Regions from separate parts of the Shewanella vaxholmensis genome, predicted to be linked through region 2. Evidence: predicted binding sites of a transcription regulator. Region 2 holds the regulator's gene; each other region holds the start of a gene.

What was found. The regulator MetJ, encoded in region 2, represses methionine synthesis genes. The targets are predictions, from matches to a motif close to TAGACGTCTAGACGTCTA.
Region 1: msrA (peptide-methionine (S)-S-oxide reductase MsrA) is a predicted target of MetJ. The motif match lies at 3,852-3,869, and genes of this name have one in related genera.
Region 3: metH (methionine synthase) is a predicted target of MetJ. The motif match lies at 3,981-3,998, and genes of this name have one in related genera.

What each region holds. Positions count from the first base shown of each region.
Region 1 is NZ_JAUOEV010000009.1:68,089-75,057, forward strand. It holds gene Q4Q46_RS09955 (dihydrolipoyllysine-residue acetyltransferase) at 1-173, opposite strand, end outside; gene Q4Q46_RS09960 (alpha-ketoacid dehydrogenase subunit beta) at 183-1,160, opposite strand; gene Q4Q46_RS09965 (thiamine pyrophosphate-dependent dehydrogenase E1 component subunit alpha) at 1,164-2,342, opposite strand; gene astE (succinylglutamate desuccinylase) at 2,505-3,539, opposite strand; gene msrA (peptide-methionine (S)-S-oxide reductase MsrA) at 3,882-4,361, shown strand; gene pgm (phosphoglucomutase (alpha-D-glucose-1,6-bisphosphate-dependent)) at 4,475-6,127, opposite strand; gene seqA (replication initiation negative regulator SeqA) at 6,190-6,732, opposite strand.
Region 2 is NZ_JAUOEV010000010.1:150,198-157,166, reverse strand. It holds gene phsA (thiosulfate reductase PhsA) at 1-1,631, shown strand, start outside; gene Q4Q46_RS11050 (4Fe-4S dicluster domain-containing protein) at 1,644-2,210, shown strand; gene nrfD (NrfD/PsrC family molybdoenzyme membrane anchor subunit) at 2,213-3,160, shown strand; gene Q4Q46_RS11040 (sulfite exporter TauE/SafE family protein) at 3,266-4,009, opposite strand; gene metJ (met regulon transcriptional regulator MetJ) at 4,091-4,405, opposite strand; gene metB (cystathionine gamma-synthase) at 4,618-5,781, shown strand; gene Q4Q46_RS11025 (bifunctional aspartate kinase/homoserine dehydrogenase II) at 5,793-6,969, shown strand, end outside.
Region 3 is NZ_JAUOEV010000002.1:122,837-129,805, forward strand. It holds gene cobT (nicotinate-nucleotide--dimethylbenzimidazole phosphoribosyltransferase) at 1-389, opposite strand, end outside; gene Q4Q46_RS02660 (FecCD family ABC transporter permease) at 555-1,712, opposite strand; gene Q4Q46_RS02665 (ABC transporter ATP-binding protein) at 1,681-2,574, opposite strand; cobalamin riboswitch at 2,675-2,840, opposite strand; gene Q4Q46_RS02670 (histidine phosphatase family protein) at 3,045-3,770, opposite strand; gene metH (methionine synthase) at 4,225-6,969, shown strand, end outside.

The DNA.
Region 1 (6,969 bases), on a different contig from region 2:
TTAGTGACCACGCCCGCAAAAGGTGCAGGGATTTGCACTAAGGCTTTGTCTGTCATGACATCGGCAATCGGCTGATCTTCAACGACTGTGTCGCCTTCTTTGACCAGCCATTCAACCAACTCACACTCCACAACACCTTCGCCAATATCCGGCAAAATAAAATCTTTAATCATACCGGACTCCTAGAAGGTCACTGATGCTTTGATGGCTTCAAACGTTTTGAATGCATCTGGCATGTATTCTTTTTCATGAATGAGTGGGTACGGGGTATCTAAACCACAAACGCGGCTGATGGGCGACTCTAGATACAAGAAGCATTCTTGCTGAATCGTCGCGGCAATTTCACCGGCAAAACCACCCGTTAATGGCGCTTCATGATTGACCAGTAGACGTCCAGTCTTTTTGACTGAATCAGCAACAGTATCGATATCCCAGGGTGACAAGGTGCGTAAATCAATAATTTCGCAGGAGATCCCTTCTTTAGCGGCCATATCGGCGGCTTTTTCAAGGATTTCCATTTGCGCGCCCCACGCCACTAAGGTGATGTCTTTACCTTCGCGAACCACTTCAGCCTTGCCCAGTTCAATTTCATAATCGCCCGCTGGCACTTCGCCAACCGATGCGCGATATAAACGCTTAGGTTCAAAGAAGATCACTGGGTTTTTGTCACGAATTGACGCTAACAACAGGCCTTTTGCTTGCTCGGGGTTACGTGGCACCACCACTTTTAATCCCGGTGTCTGGGTAAAATAAGCTTCGGGTGATTGTGAGTGATAATGGCCGCCAGCGATGCCGCCGCCATAGGGCGTACGGAACACTAATCCACCGACATCGAACTCATTACCGCTGCGGTAACGGAACTTGGCAGACTCGTTGACGATTTGATCGAACGCCGGAAAGATATAATCGGCGAATTGGATTTCAGCCACAGCAGTCATGCCATTTGAGGCTAGACCATTGGCAAAACCGGCAATACCTTGCTCTGTCAGCGGGGTATTAAAGCAGCGATCGCGACCGAATTTCTCTTGAAGACCGGAAGTGGCGCGAAATACCCCACCAAAGTGACCCACATCTTCACCAAAAACCACCATGCGCTCATCGGCTTGCATGGCGATCGACAAGGCCTCATTGACGGCCTGTAACATATTCATTTCAGCCACGGCTTATAGTCTCCCTGCACTTTTTGGATAGGCTTGCGGATATTTCTTGATATGTTCTTTAAGATCGGCGAGTTGCTTTCTCAGCACTGGCGTAGGCTTGTCGTACACATCTTCAATAATTTCATCCAGCATAGGCACAGGAATTTTTTCAGCCACTTTTACCGCAGCCAATACTTCTTCACGATATTTCTCATTCAGTTTCACATCATCCGCTTCAGCTAACCAACCTTTGTTGATAAGCCATAATTTGAAGCGTTTAACCGGATCGTGTTGCTGCCACTTGGCTTCTTCATCTTTCGAGCGATAACCAGATGGATCGTCTGATGATGAATGCGCGCCGAGACGGTAAGTCATGGCTTCAATCAGCACAGGCGCATTATGCTCAATCGCATAGGCGCGAGCTTGCTGCGTTGCGGCTAACACGGCCAGCATGTCATTGCCGTCAACACGAATAGTGTGCATGCCATAACCCACACCGCGACTCGCAATACCGTTACCGGCAAACTGCTCTTCGGTTGGGGTTGAAATGGCGTAGCCATTGTTACGGCAGAAGAAAATCACTGGGCATTTCAGTACCGCGGCCATGTTTAGGCCAGCATGAAAATCCCCTTCCGATGCAGCGCCTTCGCCAAAATAACAAACCGCGACTTTGCGCTTACCTTGCATTTTTAAGCTGTAGCCCACACCCGTCGCCTGCGGGATTTGTGTCGCAAGGGGTGAAGAAATCGTTTGATAATGCAATGCCGCACTGCCGTAATGGATTGGCATTTGGCGACCTTTACCGAGATCCTTCTCGTTACTGAACATCTGATTCATAAACTGTTCAGTGGTAAAGCCGCGATAACGCAGCGCCGCATGCTCACGATATTGCGCGAGGATAACATCTTCTTGATCGAGTGCGGCCACACTGCCGACAATCGCCGCTTCTTCACCCGTACAGGTCATGTAGAAGCTGATGCGTCCTTGACGCTGGGCGCCAAGCATACGTTCATCAAGTACCCGAGTGAATACACAGGTATCGTAAATTTTAGTGGCTAAGGTTTCATCTATCACAGGCAAAACCGCGGTTTCATAAGTGGTGCCGTCGGCTTGTAGAATTCGAAGGATAGGAATGTGTAGCGATGCCTTATCCAAGAAGCCGACACGGTGCACTGTATCAGTGTTGAGTGTTGCTTTGCTCATATTGTGCTCTTGTTATCTCATTACGCACCAAAGCGTTTTGATGCGTCTGTTTATACGAATATGCCCGACGAACATTACGTTAACGTAAACTACCTATCAACCATTGGCATAGCTCAAACCACAAGTTATCCCTGCCTCGCATGTATATATTGCTTTACAAGCCTAACGCACATCCGCATTCACCGCAGGGATCAGGCAAATCACAGTGCGATTGCCAATAGGCACTTTGGCATTAGGGAACACGACAGACTCAAACTCATGTTCCACTTTAATTTCTTGCCCACCTTCCCGCGCTAAAACAAAGCCCTTCGGGAAAGATCTGAAGTTTTCGACATCGGTTGCGAAGGTAAATTCAAAATCATCGAAATGTTTATTGATGACCCGGCACACTTGGTACAAGTTAACCTTATCGGCATCAAATGCATCTAGCTCCAACGGCTTAGCGGTGATCAAGCGCATAAACATTTCATGGGTGGCGATAAAACGCGTCATGTCGTTCTGCCCCATGGGAAACACTTTGCCAAGCTCAATGGTAAAGGCATCGGCGCCGTAGCGTTCGGAGGAAAAATAGCTAAAGGTCGTGGTCGGTTCGTGGTGAAAAAGAACCGTATCGACACCGCTTGCGGCTAAAAACATGATTTGCTCGCCACTAAAGGCATGCCCGGGACGATAGGGATAAATAGCGAACTTTTCATGCTTCGAGGCGCGCATCGCCGTGTGCAGATCATAATGAATGCGCTGACGACCATCGGCAACCGCGGTATAAAAACGATCGACATAGGCTTCGAGTTTTTTGGCGCGCACTCGCTCAGGATTGACTAATCCCGGAGGATTGGAATGCTCACCACTAAAGAGACGATTCATGTTCTCATCGATAATCCGCGTGCCGTTATTAATCGCTAATGGATTACCAATCAGGAATAAAGTGCGCTGCTTTGCAATGATCTTTTGCTGTAAAAGCTGCTTAATTAAACCATTGCAGAGTTCAATGGGCGCGGTCTCGTTACCGTGAACACCGCAAGAAATGACAACATCTTTTCCTTCATTCTGGGCGGGCTCAAAAACGATAACGCCGGTATCCCACACTTCAACTTGGGTATGGTCGCCTAAGCTAAATGAAAACTCGCCATCGAACTGTTCAGGATGGGCTAAGGTGAGCGCTAAAAAATCCTTTGAATCTAACAGAGCTTGTAACACAGAATTCTCCTTATAATGGTGTGTAACAGTAACGGCGCAATAGCATCAGTGCAGATAGCCATAACCACTCAAGCATTCATCTCACCGCGGTTAGGCTGACTCGCACCTTAAAAAGCGGCTTCAATACTAACACATGTTTTTAATGCTGTTCTCAGACATTTATCGCCATAGGACCCAGTTTTGAACGGAATAAGATCAACGCGGCGCTTTGCTATGCTGAGTGTAAATTTCCCATCATCTTATCGAAAAATCGTCCAGCATAAATATTCCTGCTAGAGGCTTGCTTTTGCGCGCGAGTTTTATCACAATCCTTAGCCATCTAGACTTCTATTGGATTTAATTATGGCGTTAGCAACCTTTGGTGCCGGCTGTTTCTGGGGCGTAGAGTATTTTTTTAGACAAGTGAATGGCGTTTCGAATGCCACCTGCGGTTACATGGGCGGCAATAATAGCGCGACCACCTATGAAGAAGTCAAAAAAGGCAAAACGGGCCACGCCGAAGTGGTACAAGTGGAGTTTGACTCTGCCCTGGTCAGTTATGAAGACTTGCTCGAGGTATTTTGGAAAAACCACAATCCAACCAGCCTGAACATGCAAGGTGGAGATATAGGCACTCAATATCGCAGCACGATTTTCTTCCATGACAGTGAACAAAAAGCCGCAGCAGAAGCCTCAAAATTAGCTTTTGCCCGATCAGGTCGTTGGGGATTACGCCATATCGTGACTGAAATAGTGCCATTGCAACAGTTCCATGTGGCAGAGGAATATCACCAAAATTACATTGATAAGAATAACTTACCGAGTTGTCATATTGAGTACTAAATACAGTCAAATCAGCATGAGTTTAATACTCATAACTGACATTAGACACAAACAAAAACGCACTCAGATCTGAGTGCGTTTGTTTTTTTATACTTTATAAACCTACTGCTGCATTAAGCGTTCAGCGCCTTATCAATTAATGCCTGCGCATCTTTGATAATTTCAGCTAAATGCTGCTCACTGATAAAACTCTCGCCGTAGATTTTAAATAACGCTTCCGTGCCCGATGGACGCGCCGCAAACCAACCATTCGCCGTAGTCACTTTAATGCCACCAATGGCCGCATTATTGCCCGGTGCATGGGTTAACACGTTTTCGATTGCCTCACCCGCAAGCACTGTGGCATTTAAGGTTTCAGCATTTAATAACGCAAATTTGGCCTTGTTTTCAAGACTGATTGGGCTATCGATACGCTTGTAAAAGCTTTGGCCAAATTGTTTTACTAGCTCTTGATGGCGTTGACCTGGAGTTTTACCTGTCACCGCAAGAATTTCTGCGGCAAGTAACCCTAGAATAAAGCCGTCTTTATCTGTACACCACGTAGTGCCATCACGGCGCAAAAACGCCGCGCCAGCGCTCTCTTCACCGCCAAAGGCGATGGTGGCTTCGGCTAAACCATCAACAAACCACTTAAAACCCACAGGCACTTCGAGTAACTTTTTGCCATGGAAAGCACAGATTTTATCGATAAGCGCACTCGATACTAAGGTTTTACCTATGGCTAAGCTATCGCTCCAATCCGGTCTGTGCGTCAGTAAATAATCGATAGCGACCGCAAGGTAGTGATTAGGGTCCATCAAGCCTGTACCAGGGCAGACAATGCCGTGGCGGTCATAGTCAGGATCATTGCCAAGGCATAAATCAAAGGATTCTTTATGGGCGAGTAACCCTGCCATCGCATAGGGAGACGAGCAATCCATGCGGATTTTGCCGTCTTTATCCAGCGGCATAAAGCTAAAGCTTGGGTCAACTTTATCATTGACTAAGGTGATATCGAGCCCATAACGCGCGGCAATCGGTGCCCAGTAGAAAATCCCTGAACCACCGAGCGGGTCAACACCGATACGCAGCTTAGCGTTGGCAATCGCCCGCATATCGATAACATTTTCTAAATCAGCCACATAGGGCGTTACCAAATCAATGGCGTTGACATAGCCTGAGGCCAGCGCTTCGGCATACGCTAATTTTTGCACGCCAGCTAACGCTTGGCGTAAGTAATCATTGGCACGCGACTCAATCCAAGCCGTGATATTACCTTCGGCCGGTCCACCATGGGGTGGATTGTATTTGATCCCGCCATCTTGAGGCGGATTGTGGGAAGGCGTGATAATCAAACCATCGGACAGTGCCGCACCTGTGATATTTGCTTCGCGATTGGCGCAAATCACCCCATGGGACACCACAGGCGTTGGCGTGAAACCATCATTCTGCTGGATGTGCACTGTGACTTTATTTGCCGCCAGCACTTCAATGGCCGATAAATAAGCGGCGTAGGATAACGCATGGGTGTCAATACCGAGGATCAACGGCCCATTGATATTCACCGATTGGCGATAATCCACCACAGCTTGGGTAATCGCCCAAATGTGTTGTTGGTTAAAACTGCCATTAAAGGCGCAGCCTCTGTGCCCAGAAGTGCCAAAGGTGACGCGTTGTTGTACGTCATCCATATTTGGCGTGATGCTGTAATAATGGCTCATCAGTTTTGGAATATTGACCAGATCCGTCTGATTAGCGATTTGTCCTGCCCTTTGATGTATTGCCACCTATGGCTCTCCTGCACTCAATTACAATTAAAAACAATGATTAAACTTAGCTCGATCGCGGATTAAACGCGCTCGGCAATGCCCGCAGCAACCGTTGCATCACAGCCAAATTGCACTAAGACTTCAGATAAAATGGTGCGTTTCTTGGCGGTATTGTTGTTGCTTGTCACCCAGAAACCACTGGTACCGATTTCTTTAGGATTCGCCGATGCACTCGCTTCCAGCAATTGCTCTTTCGAACGGGCAAAATACAAACGATCGCGCCCTTGGATCTGCAGAATTTGCGAGAACTGCTCTGGGGCTAATTGATACAGACTTTCGAGCAAAAAGAGGAAACGCCCTACTGCGCCTTTTTGTTGCGATAACAGATGTTCATCGACTAAACGACTAAAATCATTCACAGCAGGTGCAGTTTGCACTACGGCAGCTTGAATTGGTTCAGCCTCTAAACTTGGTTGGCTTATCGCCAAAGGCTGAGGTGGTTCGACCGCATCGACGGACAGGCCGAGTAATCGACGAAGAATGTCAGAGGCGCTCTCACCAATACGTTCTGTTTTGCTGGCAATATGACGATAGAGCTCTTCATCAACTTCGATATATTTCATAACCTTAATTATCCTTTGTTATTCGACAGGCTTAACCGAAAAAAGTGTACCACAGCGATCGGGGCAGATCATTGCGATCGGTTAACAGTGTATCCATGTCTATCAATCTGATAAAGCGTCATTATTCTAAAAATACGTGAAATAGCACAGCAAACTAGCAGATAATCGACAATTGCCGAAAAAGCGCCCAATTTAATTGCCGCATATACGCTAAAGTAGCAACTGACTTGTCAAGCC
Region 2 (6,969 bases):
GCGGCATGATGGCGGCGCAAATGGACAAAGGTGCCAAGCTAGTGGTGTTCGAGCCAAGATTCTCTGTCGTGGCCGATAAAGCCGATGAATGGTACGCCATTCGCCCCGGAACCGACGTTGCCGTCGCCTTGGCGTTATGCCATGTATTGATTGAAGATAATCTTTACGACAATGCATTCGTCGCGCGCTATGTGGAAGGCTTCGAAGCCTTTGCCGCCGAAGTGAAAGCTTATACCCCTGAATGGGCCGAAACCATTTCCGATGTACCTGCCAAAGACATTCGCCGCATCGCCCACGAATATGCCGCTAAAGCGCCCCATGCCGTGGTCGATTTTGGTCACAGAGCCACCTTTACCACCGAAGAGTTTGAGATGCGCCGCGCCCTTTACGCCGCCAACGTCTTGATTGGTAATATTGAGCGCAAGGGCGGGATTTATATCGGCCAGAAACCCGGTGATTACAACAAGCTTGCCGGTGAAGCAGTTGCGCCCGTATTGGCAAAACCTGGCGTGAAAGACATACCAAAACCAGCAGCGAAACGTATCGATCAGGTGGAAGAACAGTACGCCATGATGTGGACATCGGGCGGCGTTTACCAAACCATTCTCGATGCCACATTAAGCGCTGTGCCTTACCAGTTACACGGTTGGGTGATGTCACGCACTAACCCAATGCAAACCATGACAGACAGAGCACGCGTTGTTGAAGCGATGAAAAAGCTCGACTTTATCGCCGTGTGTGATGTGTATATCAGCGAAACCGCCGCCTATGCGGACGTGATTTTACCTGAGTCGACTTATCTTGAACGTGATGAAGAAATTGCTGATAAGTCAGGTAAAAATCCGGCCTATTATGTGCGCCAACGGGTCGTTGAAACCTTAGGTGATACTAAGCCTTCTTGGCAGATCTTTAAGGATGTGGGTGTGGCTATGGGCCTTGGCGAGTTCTATCCATGGGAAAACATGGAAACCCTGCAAATGCTGCAGGTGAACCGCGACACTGACCTGCTGCGCCGGATCAAAGACGAAGGTTTTGTGAGCTTTGGTAAGCCAATTATGTTGTGCGAGCCTAAGATGGTTGCCGAGTTTATTAAGGCATACCCCAATGCGCGACCTGCCGATGAAGACGGCACTTACGCCAGTGCACTGACCTTTAAAACCCCGAGTGGCAAGATTGAACTCACTTCCGCGAAAGTCGAAGCCATGGCACCGGGCCGTGGGGTGATCAAGTTCCGCGAAGTGAATCTTAAAAAAGCAGATGAGCTGTACTTTATCCAAGGAAAAGTGGCGGTGCACACCAATGGTGCAACCCATAATGTACCTATGCTCGCTAACCTGATGTCGGATAACGCTGTGTGGGTTCACCCCGTCACTGCGGGCAAATTAGGGATCAGCAATGGCGACCCAATCCGCCTCACCAGCAGTGTAGGCACAGAAGAAGGCCATGCCTTAGTCACGCCGGGTATTCGCCAAGATACTGTGTTTGCTTACATGGGCTTTGGTTCTAAAAACAAAGAGTTGGTCAGAGCAACGGGCAAAGGTATCCACTGCGGTAACTTACTACCGCACGTTACTGCTCCTGTGTGTGGCATGACAGTGCACACCACGGGCGTCACGCTGGCAAAGCGCTAATCGGAGGCTTAAATGAATAAACGATATGTAATGGTGCACGACGAGAATAAGTGCATCGGCTGCCAAGCCTGTAACGTGGCGTGTCGCAGTGAAAATGGCGTACCCGAAGGCGTAACTCGTCTGCAAGTGCGTGTGGAAGGCCCCTTTGGTGAGATGCCTAATCTGCATTTCAAATATCACAGGGTATCTTGCCAGCAATGTGAAGATGCACCCTGCGTTAAAGTGTGCCCAACAGGCGCGGCCTATGTGGGTGAAGATGGCATTATCTCTATCCATACCGAGAAGTGTGTCGGCTGTATGTACTGTGTGGCAGCGTGCCCTTATAAAGTGCGCTTTATGAACCCAGAAACCAAGGCGGCGGATAAGTGTAACTTCTGTAAAGACACGCGTTTAGCGCGGGGCGAAGAGCCAGCGTGTGTGACTGTGTGTCCAACCGATGCCTTAGTGTTTGGTGATGCCAATGATCCACGCAGTGAAGTGGCCATCATGCTCAACACTAAAATTACTTACCAAGATAAAACCCATTTAGGCACTAAACCTAGGGTATATCGCGTTCCTACCAAAAGAGGGGGGATTTGATTATGAACAATACTTGGGGCGACATGGCGCAATATGATCCTGTCACTTGGCACTGGGTCATCGCCGTTTACCTGTTTATGGCGGGGTTATCCGCGGGCAGTTTATTGATTGGCATTGGTTTACGCTGGGCGAATAAGGAACTCAGCGCGGGAGCTGAAAGCAGCATTCTTAAGGCGGCAGCCATTATTGGGCCTGTAGCAATTAGCTTAGGTCTAGCTTGCTTAGTGTTTGACTTAACCAAACCATTCCACTTTTGGTTGATCTTAATTCACTATAACTTCCAGTCTGTGATGGCAATCGGGGTGCTGGCGCTGCTGGCGTATTCTCCCTTGGCCTTTGCCTACGCGATTCTCGTATTGCGTGACGATTTACCAAAATGGGGTTTGGGTTTCCTAACACCTATCGCTAAGTTACTTATGCCATTTCGAAAGCTGATTGAAGTATTGTTGTTTGTCCTCGCTATTGGCGTAGGGGCTTACACTGGCTTCTTAATTTCGGCGATGAATGCCTATCCTATGCTCAACACTGCGGTACTGCCTGCGCTGTTTTTAGTGTCGGGTTTATCGGCGGGCGCTGCGGCAAATGCGGTACTGGCGTTGCTGATGTTTAAGACTGACAGCCACGACAAAACTTTAGTGAAGATGCACGGTTTAGAATTGCCTGTGATGGCGATTGAAATTCTGTTCCTGTTCATGTTGTTCTGCGCCTTGTACTTCAAGGGCGGCGCGGCGGCTGCGGCCTTAGCATCGTTAACGTCTGGGTTATGGGCAAGCGTGTTCTGGATAGGCGTTGTCGGTATAGGTTTTGGTATTCCATTGCTGTTTATGCTGCTACCCGCCGCGACTCGCCACACTAAGGGCGCGATGATCATGGTGGCTTGTGCGAGCTTAACGGGCGTACTCGCCTTAAGACACTTTATTGTGTACGCAGGGCAAAGCTATTTAAGCTGAGTGTAAGCTGGCTTTAGATATTGATAGATAAAGAAAAGCACTGGCAATGTCAGTGCTTTTTTATTGTTTGAATCTTGAGAAGGTTTGCCAGTACAAGCAGGACGCTTATTGGGGTAATAACTCGATAACCGACTTCACCGTTAGCACTAAGGCGCTGATACTGCACAGGACTAAGGTCGCTATTTTAGTCTTGTCTTTATCGACACTGCCCACCAATCGCCCCGCGACTAAATACCCTAAAAGCACTGAAGGTAGCAACATCAACGACAGCCACAGGTGCTTCAATTCTAATAAGCCAGTGATCGCCAGAATGACCATAGCTATGGTGGAACTAAAAATGAAGAAGGCCGACAGGGCGGCGCGAAACTGCGAAGCGTCTTTGCCTGACAATAGAATCGCCATCGGCGGGCCACCAATAGCGGCAATATTACCGAAAATCCCCGAGACGACACCCGCGCCGAAGAGGGTTTTCTTATTCACGGGTAGGCTGAATTTATACAGGCTAAGGATCACCGCGACCGCTACAATGGCGGCGATGGATAACCCGAGTATGGGCTGAGGTGCAAACAGTAATAGACTTGCGCCGATAAAACCGCCGGGCACGCGACCTAAGAGTGCATATTGCAAGCCATTGAATTCTAAGTGGCCACGTTCACGGAATAAGGTCAGTAATGCTATGGTAAATCCCATGGCGATAACGGGACCGGGCACGAGATCGGGGTCGACGATATACAGCAAAGGACTGGCTACCACCGCAAGTCCAAATCCAATCAGGCTCTGGGTTAAGGCGCCAAGAAACACGACCAGCGAGGCTAAGGCGAGTGTCTGTGGATCTATTAGAGAAAACATAGGATTCCATATAAACAAAAAGGGATCGTTAACGATCCCTATTGATGAGCACTGTGATATGACTTTGAAAGCGACGAGTCGCTATTCCATATCTTCCCACTCGATCCCCATCTCGTCCATCAGCAACTTGGCTTCGGCGGGAATACTGTCTGGGCTGTCTTTTGACAGATCTTCATCGTTAGGCAATGGCTGGCCAGTGTAGGCGTGCAAAAATGCCTCACACAACAGCTCGCTGTTGGTGGCGTGACGCAAATTATTGACCTGACGACGCGTACGTTCATCCGTGAGGACTTTTAGCACTTTGAGCGGAATAGACACAGTAATTTTCTTTACTTGTTCATTCTTCTTGCCATGTTCAGCATAGGGGCTGATGTATTCCCCATTCCATTCAGTCATTGACTCACCTGTTATAACGCTAAATTCGGGGCAGATTTTAAACCCTTACAAACAACAGTCAAATTATTGCTACTATTTCTTTGTGATTGCAAACAGATTTCTTTATGTTTAGACGTCTAAACGTCTTAACGCCTATTGACGATGGCGTTGTGCTTAGGTACATTTAGACGTCCAGACATCTCTATCAGTCTACCGAATTTAGGAGTCCACCCATGGCAGAGCGTCAATTAGCCACACTGGCAGTGCGTCAGGGTATCGAAAGCGATACTCAATATGGCGCAGTTGTGCCACCGATTTATTTGTCGACTAATTACGCCTTCGATGGTCATAAAAATCCCCGCGAATTCGATTACAGTCGTTCAGGCAACCCAACGCGCTGCATTTTAGGCGAAGCATTAGCGCAATTAGAAAAAGGCGCCACTGGCATAGTGACGTGCACTGGCATGGCGGCCATCACCTTAGTGACTACTTTACTCGGCCCCGATGACCTATTAGTTGTGCCCCATGATTGCTATGGTGGTTCCTACCGTTTATTTACCAACTTGGCGAAGAAAGGCCAGTTTAAGCTCATTGTGGTCGACCAAACCGACAGCCAAGCGTTAGCCGCCGCCATTGCGCAGAATCCTAAGATGGTGTGGCTCGAAACCCCATCGAACCCGTTATTGCGTGTGGTGGATATCGAAGCTATTGCTAAGGCGAGCCATGGGGTCGGCGCGCTGGTGGTGGTCGATAACACTTTTTTATCGCCGATATTGCAACAACCCCTATTGTTAGGCGCGGATATCGTTATCCACTCCACCACTAAATACATCAATGGTCACAGCGATGTGGTTGGCGGCGCAGTGGTTGCCAAAGATGCACAAATTGGCGAAAGCTTACATTGGTGGTCGAACACGTTAGGCTTAACGGGATCGGCTTTTGATAGTTACTTAACCCTGCGCGGCCTACGCACCTTAGCGGTGCGAATTCGTGAACATCAAGCCAATGCCCAGCGCATTGTTGAGGTATTAACGCAAAGCCCTGTGGTGAGCAAAGTTTATTACCCCGGTCTTGCGGATCACCCAGGTCATGCGATTGCAGCCAAGCAACAACAAGGCTTTGGCGCTATGCTGAGTTTTGAGCTCAAAGGCGGCGAGGCCGAAGTGGTGGCCTTTTTAGGTGCACTCAGCTTATTTAGCGTGGCGGAAAGTTTAGGTGGCGTTGAAAGTTTGGTGGCCGTGCCCGCAACTATGACCCACAGAGCCATGGAGCCGCAGGCGCGTTTTGAGGCAGGCATTAAAGACACCCTATTGCGTCTATCGGTGGGTATTGAAGATGCCGCCGATTTAGTTGCAGATATTCAAGCAGGATTAGCCGCCGTTGCGGCTTGTCAGTAGAGGAATAATAGATGGCACGTTGTCACTTACATAAATTTGGTGGCTCCAGTTTAGCGGATGCCGATTGTTATCGCCGAGTCGCCCATATCCTGTTAACCCACGGTCATAGCGATGACCTTGTGGTGGTCTCTGCGGCGGGTAAGAGCACGAATTTCCTGTATAAATTATTAGCGCTGCGTGATGCGGGTCAGTTGTGGCAAGAAGAATTACAAGTGCTGACCAGCTACCAACAAGGGTTGGTAGAGCAGTTATTGTCGAACGAACAAGCCCGCGATCTGCGCGAGCGTTTGGCGACAGATCAGGCGCAACTCATCAGTTTATTGTCCCTCGACGAACGTAACGAATACCAAGTTAACCATGTGGTGAGCTTTGGTGAACGTTGGTCGGCACGTTTAATGGCGGCGCTGCTGCGCGAATCTGGCGTGGCGGCAAGCCATGTGGATGCCTGTTCAATTTTAGTGGCCGATGAAGCCGCCGTGCCGCAAATTCGGGTGCAAGAATCCCGCGCTAAAGTACAAGCGCTATTGGCCGCCCACCCAAATGAACGCTTAGTGATCACAGGCTTTATCTGCGCTAACGAGCGTGGCGATACCTTATTACTCGGTCGTAATGGTTCCGATTTTAGCGCTAGCCTGATTGCCAGCCTTGCCGATATTGAGCGCGTGACCATTTGGACCGATGTAGAAGGGGTGTTCAACGCCGATCCTAATAAAATCAACGATGCTAAATTACTGAAAAGCATGTCACTTGCCGAAGCCGACCGCCTAGCGCGTTTAGGCTCGCCGGTATTGCATTCGCGCACTTTGCAGCCTTTGTTCAATACCGAAGTGAGTTTAGCGGTGCGCTCAAGTTATGCATCCCACACCGACTTTACTTTAATCGCGCCCCATAGTTCGTCGGCGAGCGCGCCTGTGGTGACGAACCTCAATGCAGTCGTGCTGTTCGGCTTTAAGCTCACGGGCGAATTAGCAAGCCTATTAGATTCGTTGATCGCCGCGGGTTTAACGCCATTGGCCCATTGGACGTCTGCCCATCAAAGGGTTGAGCTTGCCTATACCGCTGAAAATCAAAAACAAGTACAAAGATTACTCGACGCCGAGGCAGAAGCATTAGGGATCAGCGATCAGCAGATCAACACAGATCTCGGCCTAGTGGCGTTAGTGAGTGCCGATGCCGAACATTATCGCC
Region 3 (6,969 bases), on a different contig from region 2:
TCGACTGGCGTTAAAATGCCGCAATCGATCACTTCGAGCTTAAAGCCCACCTGCCGACAAAAAACGTTAATCGCCGCGCCGCCATGGGCAAAGTTTTGCACCATTTGGCGCGTAACTTCGCTAGGGGCAATTGACACGCCTTCAGCGGCAATACCATGGTCACCCGCAAACACTAACATGGTCGGATGAACGATTTTCAGCACAGTATTTTGTGGCTGATCCGTTTGTTGCAAATCAGTCGCTTGCACGCGGGCAATCTGTAAGGCTAAGGATTCGAGCTGACCTAAGGCGCCGGGCGGCTTAGTCTTAAGATCTATTTTCTGCTGGATCAATGGATCCTGCGCTTTGCTCACTGGGCTGATTTGAAAAGACACGGCTGACTGAGACATCCACACTCCACTTATTATCTTAAATAACCACAACGCATCCTGCGTCTATGACTAACATGTCCAATTTTGCATTTCCAATCGCGGGGCAGATATCAACAGAAATGCTGATTATCTCGCCAGTCTGCGCTTGCTAGATGACTCTAGGATTACGTTCTGACTAAGTGTTTACGCCATAACTCTACGTTTACGCAAAATCAGCAAAAAGAACATGCTACCTATGGCCGCCGTGATAATGCCCACGGGCAACTCTTGATTGCCCAACAAACAGCGCGCCAGCACATCAATCCACACCATAAATAATCCGCCCACCAGCGCCGTTAATAGAATCGGCTGACGACCGGGAAACAGCATGCGCACTGTGTGGGGGATCATCAAACCGACAAACCCAATACCGCCGCAGGTAGCGACTAAAATCGCGGTAATCAAGGAGCAGAGCAGCAGCATATTGAGTCGCAACTTAGGCACATTCACCCCTAAGGTATGCGCCGTTTCATCCCCCGCCTGCAACGCCATGATCTGCCGTTTCATGCCTAAAATAATGAACAAACTCGCGCCAATCACCAGTGTCGGTAGCACTAATAAGGACCAACTGGCCTTGGCGAAACTGCCTAAACTCCAAAACAACACAGAAGCCGTCGCCTGCGGACTGGCGAAATACAGCAGCAGACTCGTTAGCGCGCCGAACATAAAGGAGGTCGCCACGCCTGAGAGCAACATGCGCTCCACTTGGCTATTGAGCCCAAGGCCAGACAAGGCCAGCACTATCAGTACCGACAAACTGGCGCCAATAAAAGCGCCGAAGGGCAAGCTAAACCAAAGCAAACCCGACAAGGCGCCCGAACCACTAAAAATCCCCGAGTTCGCCGCCATACCCGCATTCTCAAAAAATCCAGAGCCCGTGAATAACGTCAACATCACCACAGCGCCAAAGGACGCGCCTGAGCTAATGCCAAACAAATAAGGGTCAGCCAGCGGATTGCGGGTCACGGTTTGCAACACACTACCCGCCAAGGACAAGCCCGCACCCGCCACAAAGGCCAGTAAAATGCGCGGCAGTCTGAGCTCCATCACGATGCGCTCCGTCATGCCATTGGCCTGAGTGAGGTTGGCCATTTTATTGATAAACACTTGGATAACATCCATAAAACTGATGTTCGCCGCGCCAAAACTCGTGGCGGCAATGGGGGTTATCAAAGTGATTATGCCTAATGCGACCAGCATCAGTTGTTGTCTCGTCAAAGGTGTCACGATACGCCCCAAATGTGAGATGAAATGCTGTTTACTCCCTGAATCATCCGCCCTCGCCTCGCTCAGCCAAAGCATCAGCCATGCTGTGCGTCGAATCATGGTAGCCATAAAAATAGCTGATTAAGGGCTTTTTATGTTGTGGATGGGGCGATACCTGAGCGCACACGCCGAACACATCGCCAATTCGCGCCTCGGTTAATACCTCGGTTGGTGTGCCCATAGCGCTAACTTCACCGTTATGGATCAACAACAAACTGTCGCACAGAGCGCTGGCTAAATTAAGATCGTGAATAGAGGCAATCACGCTGATGCCAAGGCTACGCACTAATTCGAGGATTTGGATTTGATAACGCACATCGAGGTGGTTGGTTGGCTCGTCGAGGATCAGCAGTTGCGGCTGCTGCACTATGGCGCGGGCGATCAAGGCACGCTGCTTTTCACCGCCGGATAAGTGCTCGTACTGTTGATGCATTTTATGACTGAGGCCGACTTTCTCTAAGGCTTTGGCAATGCGCTCGCCATCACAGCTCGAATTGGTATCGAACATGCCCTTATGCGGTGTTAAGCCCATGCTGACCAATTGCTCTGTGGTTAAATCAAAATAGTGCGGCGTGTCTTGCTGCACTACAGCGACGCGGCAGGCAAACGCCTTGGGCGATAAACGCTCAATATCTTGATCAAACAGGGTAATTTTGCCCTGAGTCGGGCGAACAAAGCGATACAAACAGCGTAGCAAGCTAGACTTACCCGCACCGTTAGGGCCAATCAAACCCAGCATCTGCCCCGTTGGCAGCGCAAAGTTAATATTGGAAAGAATGGTTTTGCCATCGATACACCAGCTTAACTGGCTGACATCGAGCGCGACCGTCTGGCTCGCTGATGGGCGAGTGTCGCTGTCATTCAAAGCATGGCTCGTTTGGATGGCAGAGAGTTTCACCAACGCGGTGCTCCTAGCGAGTCCAAACCTGAATTAAAAAAGGTTGTGCACATTGTCATCGGCTCCCTCGAGTCACCCGCTCGAGAACTAAGGCTGCACGCAGCGATAACAGAAATAGGCAGGTCTCCTGACTCGTCACTTTTTGTATTGAAAACAATATAAAAAGTCACTCACAGTTGCGGGCACAGTTCGGGCTGACTGACGAGCAGCTCCCCGATTCCCTATTATGCTGAGATTGATTTCAAGCCTTTGCAGCGTGCCTCGGCAATAGTTGCCACAGAACACCCTCGCACGACTAAAAACTCCCAACACCTATTTCTGTGACGTCATCCGGTACACTGCCACCAGCCTTGCAAGGCCGCGTGCGTCAGGGGACGTCAGGAAAAAGCATTATCCTATATTTACCTTAATAGGCAATCGACAATCACGCTGGTAAGATAAGAAAAATCTTCACCTTAGGGCTACGCGGATCACTCGCAGCGCCCGCTCGGCCAATCTAAACGCCAGTAACAAACGCCGTGTTCATCTTGCAGCACATTAATGCTCACCACGGCCGCCACGGGTAAATCGAGTTGACTGTAAAAGCCCACCGCCCGCTCAACCCCAAGGGCGCGCGCCATTAAGTGACGGATCACTCCGCCGTGGGTCACGACCCATACTTTGGCAGCCAGTTCGCCCGCACTCAAGCTCACACCCGCTCCCACAGCCAGCTCGGCGTTATGTGAGTCGACGGTCAATCGTTCAAACTCGGCGGCGAGTATCTGGTCAATGGCGCCATTCACCCGCGACTCGAAGCTTGCCATAGTTTCCCCATTGGGCGGCGGTGTTTGCCAAGGGTTTTGCCAATAGGCCGCTAAGCGTTCGCCCTCTTGCTGATAAAGCTCATCGAGCCGACGACCGTCCCAATCGCCAAAGTCGATTTCCTGTAAACCCGACAAAAACTGCGCCTGCAATGGCCTTGACTCAGATACCAGCACCGCCGTCGAATGCAGCTCGGCGGCAAAGGCTTGGGCAAATTCGCCGCAGCGGCGTGAAGTCGAACTATAAATCGCGCTGCAGGTACTTGCCTGCGCCTCAACAGCAGCCGACATTTGCTGCCAGCCCTTTTCGCTTAAAGGCACATCCACACGGCCGCGTAAAATGGCGCCGCCTTCACACTCGCCGTGGCGTAACAATAACAATCGAACTTGTTTCATCGTATTCCTATGTCTATCACTCATGGCAAATTTTGTTGAAAACCCACATTAGACCCGTCGTCCTATATACTCAATTACGCCCTAGCCCTGCAAATAGCCTAACAACTAGCCCTAAAAAAAGATCCGTTAAACTGGGTGAAAAGTGCTGATAGGACTCAATTGTCGTCAGTCAATTTTGACCTTGCCCTGACAATCATAAGTCGCGTATTATGGACGTCTATACGTTTAAATGTCCAAAAATAAACTCTAACGATAAATAACTAAAACGAGTAGTCAACATGTCGACCGATCAGAATGGAATGCACTTAGCATAACTAAGTTAGCTAATTTAGATCACTAACTAGGGTCGATAACGAGAGCCGATATCTGGACTGCACAACACGCTTTACCCTGCACTTAGCATAACAAGGGTCGATGCTTGGACTTAACTTAGCTGTATTTAAGGTAATTATTTATGACGATACCCTCTACCAAAGCCGGCCAGATATTGGCAGACATTCGTAAACAGCTTGCTGAGCGCATTCTGATCTTAGACGGTGCCATGGGCACTATGATCCAAGGCTACAAACTGGAAGAAGAGGACTATCGCGGCGAACGCTTTAAAGATTGGCACACGGACGTCAAAGGTAACAACGATTTATTGGTGTTGTCGCAACCCCACATCATCAAACAAATTCACACCGACTACTTAAACGCCGGTGCCGACATCATTGAAACCAACACCTTTAATGCTACTACTATCGCCATGGCCGACTACGATATGCAGTCGCTGTCCGCCGAAATTAACTTAGCCGGCGCCCGCCTCGCCCGTGAAGCCTGTGATGAAGTGTTTGCGGCCACAGGCATTCCACGCTACGTCGCCGGTGTGTTAGGCCCCACTAACCGTACGTGTTCAATTAGCCCTGATGTGAACGATCCAGGCTATCGCAACGTCAGCTTCGATGAGTTAGTGACTGCTTACAAAGAATCCACTAAGGCGCTGATTGAAGGCGGCGCGGATATCATTATGGTCGAGACCATATTCGATACCTTAAACGCCAAGGCCGCACTGTTTGCAATTGAATCGGTGTTTGATGACTTATTTGGTCAGCATTCGAGTGACCGCTTACCTATCATGATCTCGGGCACTATTACCGATGCCTCAGGCCGTACCCTTACGGGTCAAACCACCGAAGCCTTTTATAATTCCCTGCGCCATATCAAGCCATTATCTATCGGTCTTAACTGTGCACTCGGACCAAAAGAGCTGCGCCCGTACGTCGAAGAATTATCCCGCATCAGTGAGTGTTATGTATCGGCGCATCCGAATGCTGGCCTGCCGAACGAGTTTGGCGGTTACGATGAAACCCCAGAAGACATGGCAAACGTGATCGAAGATTGGGCGCGCGAAGGCATGCTCAATATTATCGGCGGTTGCTGTGGTAGTACCCCTGAACATATCCGCGTGATCCGCGAAGCGGTGAGCCGTCACGACCCGCGTATTTTGCCAGACATTCCGGTAGCTTGCCGCTTGGCAGGTTTGGAACCACTGACTATCGATGCCAATACACTGTTCGTTAACGTGGGTGAGCGCACCAACGTCACAGGCTCGGCCAAGTTTTTAAAGCTGATCAAAGAAGGCAAGTTTGAGCAAGCGCTCGATGTCGCCCGCGAGCAGGTCGAAAGCGGCGCGCAGATCATCGACATCAACATGGACGAAGGCATGCTCGATGGCGCCGAGATCATGCACAAGTTTTTAAACTTGATTGCCTCTGAGCCCGACATCAGCCGCGTGCCAATTATGATCGACTCCTCTAAGTGGGAAGTCATCGAAGCTGGCCTCAAATGTATTCAAGGCAAGGGCATAGTTAACTCTATTTCCCTCAAAGAAGGCGAAGCCAAGTTTATCGAGCAAGCAACACTGGTGAAACGCTACGGCGCGGCGGCCATTATCATGGCATTCGACGAGCAAGGTCAGGCCGACACTAAGGCGCGTAAAATCGAAATCTGTACCCGCGCTTATCGGGTGCTGGTTGATAAGGTCGGCTTTCCGCCAGAAGACATCATCTTCGACCCGAACATTTTTGCCATCGCCACAGGTATCGATGAACACGACAACTATGCAGTCGATTTTATTGATGCCATCAAAGCGATTAAAGCCACCCTGCCCCATGCAATGATTTCGGGCGGCGTGTCGAACGTGTCGTTCTCGTTTCGCGGTAACAACCCAGTGCGCGAGGCGATTCACGCGGTATTCCTGTACCACGCCATCAAAGTCGGCATGGATATGGGCATAGTCAACGCGGGTCAGTTAGCCATTTACGACGATATCGATCCTGAGCTTAAAGTACGGGTCGAAAACGTGGTGCTTAACTTGCCTTGCCCAGTCGAAGGCTCGAGCAATACCGAGCAGTTACTTGAAATCGCGGAGAAATTCCGCGGTGATGGCGCACAGGTGGGTAAGAAAGAAGATTTAGAATGGCGCAGCTGGCCGGTGAGCCAACGCTTATCCCATGCGCTCGTCAAAGGCATTACCGAATTTATCGATGAAGACACCGAAGCCGCTCGCCAAGAAGCGAAACGTCCGCTGGATGTGATTGAAGGCCCGCTGATGGATGGCATGAACGTAGTCGGCGACTTATTTGGCTCGGGCAAGATGTTCCTGCCACAGGTGGTGAAATCGGCGCGGGTGATGAAAAAAGCCGTGGCTTACTTAAACCCCTATATCGAGCTTGAAAAGGTCGAAGGCCAATCAAATGGCAAGATTTTGATGGTGACAGTAAAAGGCGACGTGCACGATATCGGCAAGAATATCGTCGGCGTAGTGCTCGCCTGTAACGGTTTTGAGGTATTCGATTTAGGCGTGATGGTGTCGGTGGAGCGAATTCTCGACGCAGTGAAAGAACACAATATCGATATCATCGGCATGTCGGGCCTCATCACACCGAGTCTGGACGAAATGGTGCATAACGTGAAAACCTTTCACCGCGAAGGCTTAACCATTCCGGCGATTATCGGCGGCGCCACTTGCTCTAAAATCCACACAGCGGTGAAGATTGCGCCCCATTATCCCCATGGCGCTATCTATATCGCCGATGCGTCCCGCGCCGTGCCTATGGTGAGTAAACTCATCAACAACGAGACTCGCCAAGCGACCATAGACGAAACCTATGCCGAATACGACGACATGCGCACTAAGCGTTTATCCCAAGCCAAGCGC